DNA from 2 places in the Paraburkholderia sp. SARCC-3016 genome. Region 2 is predicted to be linked to the other one. Evidence: predicted binding sites of a transcription regulator. Region 2 holds the regulator's gene; the other holds the start of a gene.

Region 1 (4,187 bases), on a different contig from region 2:
GCATGTACGCGAGCGTTTCCGCGTGCATGAGCCGGTGCTCGATCGCGACCTGCATCAGTTGTGCAGGCGAATTCGTCGAGACGTTGTCTGCGTCGAAATCGAATGTCGCAAGCGCATGGTCGATTTGCGCACGCGCACGCTGCGCGTAATCGCGCACGACGTCGAGCGACGGCCAGTCGGACGGTTGATCGGTCGGGAATCCACCATCGACCGGGTCGATGCCGAACGCGAACAGCTTGTCGAGGTTGGTATCGAACACCGGCAGCGGGAACAGGCGGCCTGCGAACAGGTTGTGGTCGAAAGCCTCGAGATGGCCGATATAAAAGACGATGCGGTGACGTTCGCGGATCGGTCTTTCGTACAGATGTTCGGGTTTGACGACGGCAAACAACGTATCCGTCACGCGACGGGCGTCGTGCAGACGTTGAACGAGCGGGTGTTGCAAACGAAGATCGCGATTCATTTCGCCGGGTCTCCTTGCGAAGGGGACGGGTTTAAGACTGTAGCGCGTATTCGCTCTTCATGTGAAGTGCGTGGGCAAAGTCCCGGCGACGAGCGATCTAACGGTTACAGGTCACGCAGCCCCTCCAGATCGACAATGCGAATGAATTTGCCGCGCGCGTCAATCAGGCCGCGCTTCTGGAATTTCGACAACGTGCGGCTGACCGTTTCGAGCGTCATGCCGAGGTAACTGCCCATGTCTTCGCGCGTCATGCGCAGATTGAATTCGGCCGACGAATAGCCGCGCTGCGCATTGCGCTCCGACACATCGAGCAGAAAGGCCGCAACGCGTTCGTCGGCGTTCAACGAGCCGAGCGTGAGCATCTGGCTCGCCTCGCGCACGATCTGCTCGCCCATCAGCTTGTGCAGCCGTTCCTGCAACGCGCCGCTTTCGCGGCACAGGCGCTTGAGGGCGGCATATGGAACGATGCACACGGAACTGTCCTCGAGCGCGATCGCGCTGCACGCATGCGTGTCGCTGCTGACGCCGTCGAGTCCAAGCGATTCGCCAGCAAGACGCAGACCCGTCACCTGTTCGCGGCCGTCGCGGTGCGCCATGGTCGTCTTCAGCGAGCCGGAGCGCACCGCATACAGGTTCTCGAACGGAGCGCCGGCGCGATACAGCGGATCGCCGCGGCGCACCGCGCGCGCCTTGCAGATCAGCGCTTCGAGCTTCGGCAGTTCTTCCGCCGACATGCCTTGCGGCATGCACAGATGGCGCATCGCGCACGTGGAGCAGCGCGCGACGTGGCGGCCCGCCGGGATGGCGGAGGCGCAGGCCGACGGGCCCGCGGAGCCTGCAGCGTGGGCGCGCGTGAGCGGCTGCGCGGCGATCGGAGTAGTGGCGGGTGTCAGCATGGCGAAGGGCGCTGTAAGGAAAGAGTGCCCCATTGTCCCACTGCGTATGCGCGCCACTTCGCGTCAAAATGACGCTGCCCCCGTTGCGCGGACCGGTTGTCGTCTTTATGCGGGGTTTTCATGGGCCGCCGCGGCGGGTACCAGCAGCACCGGCAGCGTCGATTGACGCACGCAGCGCTCCGCAACGCTGCCGAGGATCAGCCGCTGCATGCCGCGGCGCCCGTGCGTGCCCATCACGAGCAGGTCAGCGTGGTAGTCGGCCGCGGCCTTCAGCACGAGCGTCGGCACATCGTCGTTCGGCGATGCCTCGCCCACCGTCACGTCGCCGCTGACATTGCGCGCCTGCATCGCCTGCGTGAGTTCGACGGTCAGTTCCTTGCCCTGCTGGACGAACTGCTTTTGCAGAATGCCCGGATCGTATCCGGGCGCTTCGAAATACATGGGTGTGTTCTCGACGACGTAGTAGGCGCGCAATGTTGCGCCGAACGACGCGGCGAGATGAACTGCGGCTTCGAATGCGCCGCGCGAGGTCTTACTGCCGTCGACTGCTACAAAGATGCGTTTGTACATGGAAGCTCCGCACATTAAAAGGTGTCGATGGTGCGTCTATTGCAAGGAAAGCTTAATTGACTGGAAGCTCGCGTGTGCGAACTCGCATGATGTCAATCAAATGCTTAGCAAGTTTCGGTATCCGCCGCGGCCGCCGGCAGTGCTTCCTGAGCCTTGCGGCGCTTACGATTCGGACCGGTGCTGCATGCAGGCAGTATTCTTTTTTATCGTGTGGTTCGTGTGATTTGCCTTACAATTATGCATCATGATGACAAGCCGCCTGCCAAGATGAGCAACGAGCGAAAATCGACGGGCCTACCCGACAAGATATACGGCGATATCCTCAACCGCATTCTCGAGGGCGAATACAAGGCGGGCGAGCGGCTGCCGACCGAGCACGCGCTCGCCGAACGCTTCGAGACGTCCCGGCCCACCGTGCGCGAGGCGCTTGCGCGGTTGCGCGCGGACGGAATCATCGTCACGCGGCATGGTTCGGGCACGACGGTTGCCCGGCGCCCCGATCCGGATGTGCGTCGTTTCGCGCCGCTCGAATCGCTTTCCGATATTCGCCGCTGCTACGACTTTCGCATCGTGACCGAAGCGGGCGCCGCTTCGCTTGCCGCGCAAATGGCCGACGACGGAGACATTGCCGCGATCGAGCATGCTTGGAACGAGCTCGAGCGCGTGATCGAAACGCAAGGGATCGGCGCGAAGGACGACTACGCATTTCATCTTGCGGTCGCACGCGCGTCGAAGAACCAGTTCTTCATCACGATGATGTCGTTCATTGAAGAACAGATCGCTTTCAGCATGAACCTGTCGCGCAACCTTTCGCTCGTGAAAACACTCGAGCGGCAAAGGCTCGTGCAAGCCGAGCATCGCGCGGTACTCGAGGCGATTCGCGCGCACGACGCTAGGGCTGCCGGCGACGCAATGCGCACGCATCTGATGAACGCGCGCGATCGCATGTTCGGTTCGTGAAGCGGCGATGCGCTGACTTTCCTTTCCACCTTTCAGGCCGTTTTTGTCGTGCCTTTTTGCGCGCTTGACCGCGTCGTGCCGAAGTGAATCCTCCACAACCGAAGTCTGTTGTCCTGCCCTTTCGCGATGCTTTGCTGGCCATGCTCGGCATCGGCCTCGTCAATATGCTGGTCGCGCTCGATCAAACGGTGGTCAGTACCGCGTTGCCGTCGATCGTCTCCGAGCTGCGCGGCTTCGAGTACTACGCATGGATTGCAAGCGCGTATCTGCTCGCGTCGGTCGTCACGGTCCCGGTGTTCGGCCGGCTCGGCGACTATTTCGGCCGCAAGCGCTTCGTAATCGCCGCGGTGATCGTGTTCACGGTCGCTTCGCTGTTGTGCGGCGTCGCGACAAGCATGCCGTTTCTCGTCGTGGCGCGCGGACTGCAAGGCGTCGGCGGCGGGATGATGGTCGGCACCGCGTTCGCGTCGATTCCCGATCTGTTCCCCGATCCGCGTGAGCGCGTGCGCTGGCAGGTCGTGATGGCGGCTGCGTACGGTATCGGTACGGCGGCCGGTCCGTCGCTTGGCGGCTGGATGAGCCAGCATCTCGGCTGGCGTTCGACATTTCTCGTCAATCTGCCGGTCGGCGCGCTCGCGCTGTATTTCATCTGGGCGCATTTGCCGTATTACAAGCGCGAACACGTGGGCGAAGTGCGCATCGATTGGGGTGGCGCGCTGCTCGTCGCACTCGTGCTCGGCGGTCTTCAGACGTTTATCGAGGCCGTGCCGAAAGACGGGTTGACGGGCGCGAACGTCGCGCTCGCCGGCATCGTCGGGGTCGGTGCGGCGCTGCTGCTGGCCTGCGAGCGCCGCGCAACGCACCCTATCATCCCGCTCGATCTGTTCAAGGACGCGCAGCTCGTCACGCTGTTCACGCTGTCCGTGTTGTCCGGCTTCGTGATGTTCTCGCTGATCTTTTTTGCGCCGCTGCTGCTGCAAGGCGGATTCGGGCTGTCGCCGCAACAGGCCGGTCTGCTCGCGACGCCGATCGCCGCGTGCATTGCGATCGGCAGCATGATCAACACGCGTGTCGTCATTCACATGTCGCGGCCGACCATGATTCTTTCGATCGGCTTCGGGCTGCTCGTCGCGGCATCGATCGGGCTCTCGGTCGCGACGCCTGTGACGCCGCATCTGTATCTCGAGCTTTCGATGGCGGCCGTCGGCGTCGGACTTGGCTTTATCCTCAACAATCTGAACGTGTTCGGCCAGGAAATCGCGGGGCGCGAGCGCTTCGGCATCACGACCGCGCTGTTG
Region 2 (4,187 bases):
TCGTGTTGCGCGACGTCACGGAACGCGTGCACGCCGAAAACGCGCTCAAGCAGTCGCGCGAGGAGTTGCGCGACCTGTCCGCCAATCTGCAACAGGTGCGCGAGGAAGAAAAGATGCGCATAGCGCGCGAGCTCCACGACGACCTCGGCCAACAGCTGACCGCGCTGAAAATGGATCTGTCGTCGGCCGAGCAGGCGCTCGCGCCCGCGCAAACGGGCCAGCCGGCCGGCGCGCAGGCCGCGGCCGGCGAAGCGCTGCGGATGCTGGCCGGCATGCGCAAGCTCATCGATTCCACGGTCGCATCGCTGCGCCGCATCGCCGCGGACCTGCGCCCGGTCATGCTCGACGACCTCGGCCTGCTGCCGGCGATCGACTGGCTCGCGCGCGACTTCAATCAGCGGTACGGCATTCCGGTCGAGCAGCATATCCACGCAGAGCAGACGAATTTCACGCGCGAGGCGGCCACCGCGATTTTCCGCATCGTTCAGGAGGCACTGAACAACGTCGCGCGTCACGCCGACGCGACGAACGTCCGCTTGCGGCTCGCGACCGACGAGGGCCTCTGCACGCTGCAGGTCGTCGACGACGGGCGGGGCGCGGACGAGCCGCCCCGCTGGCCCGGCACGCAGCACCAAGCGGAGCTGGGCAGGACTTTCGGCCTCATCGGCGTGCGCGAGCGCGCACGCATGCTTGACGGAACGGTTACTATCGAGACAGCGAAGGACAAGGGCTTTATCCTTACCGTTTCCTTTCCGTTACGCGCGGTACAACAGGAAGAGACGCTCCTATGACCCGGGTTTTGATTGCCGACGATCACGCGATGGTGCGCGACGGATTGCGCCACATCCTGCAGAGCGCAAGCGGCTTCGAGGTCGCCGGCGAAGCATGCGACAGCATCACGACCATCGCCTTGATCCGCAAGACGCCGGCGCAGATTCTCGTGCTCGACCTCTCGATGCCCGGCCGCAACGGCCTCGAGCTCATCAAGCAGATCAGGGAAGAAAAACCGGAGCTGCGCATCCTCGTGCTGACGATGCATGCGGAACAGCAGTATGCGGTGCGCGCGTTCAAGGCCGGTGCGTCCGGCTACCTGACAAAGGAAAGCGCCAGCGCCGAACTCGTCGGCGCCTTGACGAAGATCGCGTCGGGCGGCGTCTATGTGAGCCTTGCGATGGCCGAGCGGTTCGCGCAAAGCCTGAACGAGCCGGCGGACACATTGCCGCATCAAAGGCTGTCCGATCGCGAATTCGACGTGTTCCGCCGCATCGCCGCTGGTCAGACAATTACCGAAATCGCCCAGGCGCTGTGCGTGAGTTCGAAGACCATCAGTACATACAAAATGCGCATCCTCGAAAAGATGCAGATGCCGCACGAAGCCGCGCTCGTGCGTTACGCCATGCGCCATCAGCTGTTCGACGATCAGGACGAAGCCTGACGCGCGAGACCCGCCCGGGACGCGGCCGTTCCGTTCCCGCTCTCCCCGTGTAGGAAACCGCCTACAAAAAACCGCAGCGCCCTACTCGAACTTCCACCGTCGCCGATTCTTTTTTGAGATAGCAGCGACGATACTGCGGTGCATGGATACCGATGTGCACCGCGCCCCCCTCAAAGTGTTTCTCGTCGAAGATGCGGCGAGCGTCCGACGCAATATCGCGCAACTGCTCGAACTGCTGGCCGGCGTGCAGATTGTCGGCGAAGCCGAAGACAGCGAAACGGCGCTCGACGCGATTCGCGCGTGCCGTCCCGATGTCGCGGTCATCGACCTGCGGCTTTCGGCCGGCAGCGGCATCGAACTGATTTCGGCGCTCGCGAAAAGTCTGCCCGACATTGTGACGATCGCGCTGACGAATCATTCGGGAGCGGCGTTCCGCGCCGCGTGCAGCAAAGCCGGTGCGCATTACTTTTTCGACAAGACTGCCGAGTTCGACGCAGCGTGCAACACCATCCGAGACCTTTCGTTAGCGCGCCGGCGGCGCGCCATTGATTAACGAGGAGCCGATCATGTCATTCGCACTCGCCGAACAGGCCGCGCCATATGCCGCGCCGGCCCACGCCTTCCATCAGATTCATCAGGTCGATCCGTCGCCGGGCGCCGAATCCGGCAAGCGGACCGCCGTGCGTTGCTCGGGCTGCTCGATGCGCTCGGTCTGCATGCCTGCTGGCCTCTCCGCCGCGGAGCTCGCACAGCTCGATGCGGTGATCTGCACGACGCGCCCCGTGCATCGCGGCGAGGCGCTATACCGCGCCGGCGATGCGTTCCAGAGCATCTACGCGGTGCGCGTCGGCTCGTTCAAGACCATCGTCATGCATCGCGACGGCCGCGAACAGGTCACGGGCTTTCAGATCGCGGGCGAAGCGCTCGGTCTCGATGGCGTATGCACGAGCCGCCACAATTGCGATGCGATCGCGCTCGAGGACAGCGTCGTCTGCGTGATTCCGTTCATGCAGCTCGAAGCGGTCTGCCGCGAAATACGCGCCATGCAGCATCACGTGCACCGGATGATGAGCGGCGAGATCGTGCGTGAATCGTCGCTGATGATGCTGCTCGGCACGATGACCGCGGAACAGCGCGTGGCAGCATTCCTGCTGAATCTGTCGAAGCGTTTCAAGGCGCTCGGTTATTCGCAGTCCGAGTTCAATCTGCGCATGACACGCGAAGAGATCGGCTGTTACCTCGGCATGAAACTCGAAACCGTCAGCCGCATGTTCTCGAAGTTCCAGCGCGAACGGCTCGTCGATACGCGCGGCAGGCAGATCCGCATCGTCGATCTGGAAGGACTGTCGCGCGTTTGAGCACATGCCTGCGCAAGCGGGCTCGCCGACGCCGCGCTCCTGCAATCGGCACTTGATGTGCGTCAATGGCGCTATGGCGGCTTTCTTTAAAGTGGTGGCGAAAAGGAGCCCACGTCTATGCCAGCAATACATTTGCGCCTGATCGCAGCCTGCCTCGCCGTGTCGGGCTTCGCCGCAGTCGGCGCGGCGCACGCGCAGCGCGTCGAGCCCACGGAGCTCGTCGATCAGCAACACTGCATGTTTTGCCACACGTCGGACGCCCCTTTTCTCGCACCGGCGTTTCATCAGATCGCCGAGCGATATCGCGACAATCCTGACGCGATCCGTATGCTCGAACAGAAGCTGCGTGCCGGCGGCCGCGCGCATTGGGGCGACATGCCGATGCCGGTTTCCGCCGAGCGCGGCGGGCCGCCGCTGTCCGCCCAAGACGCGCATACGCTCATCGAGTGGGTCATGAGTCAGTGACTCGCCGGCCGCGCCTGAATCTCCGTTGCCGCTGCGCGACGACACTCCACACCGGAAGAGCCATGCGAATCACCGTACATCTCGACACCTTCGACTGCGCGGACCCTTCGGTCTACGCCATTCTGTGGCTCGACCTGGCGGCGCGCAAATGGTCGCGCGAAGGCCACGCGGTCATCGATCTGCCGGAATGGGGCGAGTTCGAAATCTCGGGTCCCGATACGCGCATCGACGGGCAACATACGGGACACGCGCTATGCGTGCTCGAAAAGCTCGATCTTTCACACGCTCAAGGACCATTCGAAGGAGAAAGCGGCCGCGCGCTGTGGTACCGCCGCGCCCATCACGCGCCGATCGTCGGACGGTGGCATGTGCAATGCCTCGACAGCACGGGTTCGGCGCCCGAGCACGGCGTATTCGCGGACGACCAGATGTAATCGCCTGCTAATGCGCGCGCGCTGTCGCCCGCCCCGCGAGCGTGGCGAGTTCGCGCTCGGCCAGATCGAACGCACGCTGCAGCGCGAGGCGCGGAACTTCATCGGAACAGTGCTCGAGCGGCTTGAAGCCCGATGTTTGCAGCAGCAGATCGAGGCGCACGTCGTAGACCGGGTGGCTGCTGCGCGGACGCAATGCCTCGATCGCAAGATGGCAGCCCGACAGCAGATTGCTATAGCGTTCGAGGCGCACGAGCTGCGCTCCCGCTTCACCTTCGAGTTCACGCGAGCCGGCAAAGCCGAGATACACGATCTGCATGCCGATGCCCATGATGCTCCTCCCAACGTAGCACATTGCCATTCACGCAATCGGCGCCGTTCTGGCGTCCTGGCGGGCATCTGCTGCGTTCCATCATGGTCCGATCCTTTGCGCGGGTCTTGACGTGTGTCAATCGGCCGACGACGCGCTGACTCATCCGGGCGCGCTTGACGTACGTC

Evidence for each region. The regulator FNR, encoded in region 2, switches genes on or off when oxygen is low (the NO sensors DNR and NnrR bind a similar motif). The targets are predictions, from matches to a motif close to TTGATNNNNATCAA.
Region 1: QYH69_RS34200 (universal stress protein) is a predicted target of FNR. The motif match lies at 2,016-2,029, and genes of this name have one in related genera.

The regions. Positions count from the first base shown of each region.
Region 1 is NZ_JAVHZD010000056.1:18,828-23,014, reverse strand. It holds gene QYH69_RS34210 (SUMF1/EgtB/PvdO family nonheme iron enzyme) at 1-463, opposite strand, end outside; gene QYH69_RS34205 (helix-turn-helix domain-containing protein) at 568-1,359, opposite strand; gene QYH69_RS34200 (universal stress protein) at 1,465-1,929, opposite strand; gene QYH69_RS34195 (FadR/GntR family transcriptional regulator) at 2,197-2,889, shown strand; gene QYH69_RS34190 (MFS transporter) at 3,030-4,187, shown strand, end outside.
Region 2 is NZ_JAVHZD010000004.1:202,529-206,715, reverse strand. It holds gene QYH69_RS06285 (PAS domain-containing sensor histidine kinase) at 1-791, shown strand, start outside; gene QYH69_RS06280 (response regulator transcription factor) at 788-1,435, shown strand; gene QYH69_RS06275 (response regulator) at 1,578-1,988, shown strand; gene fnr (fumarate/nitrate reduction transcriptional regulator Fnr) at 2,002-2,793, shown strand; gene QYH69_RS06265 (c-type cytochrome) at 2,911-3,258, shown strand; gene QYH69_RS06260 (DUF3564 domain-containing protein) at 3,321-3,692, shown strand; gene QYH69_RS06255 (hypothetical protein) at 3,700-4,020, opposite strand.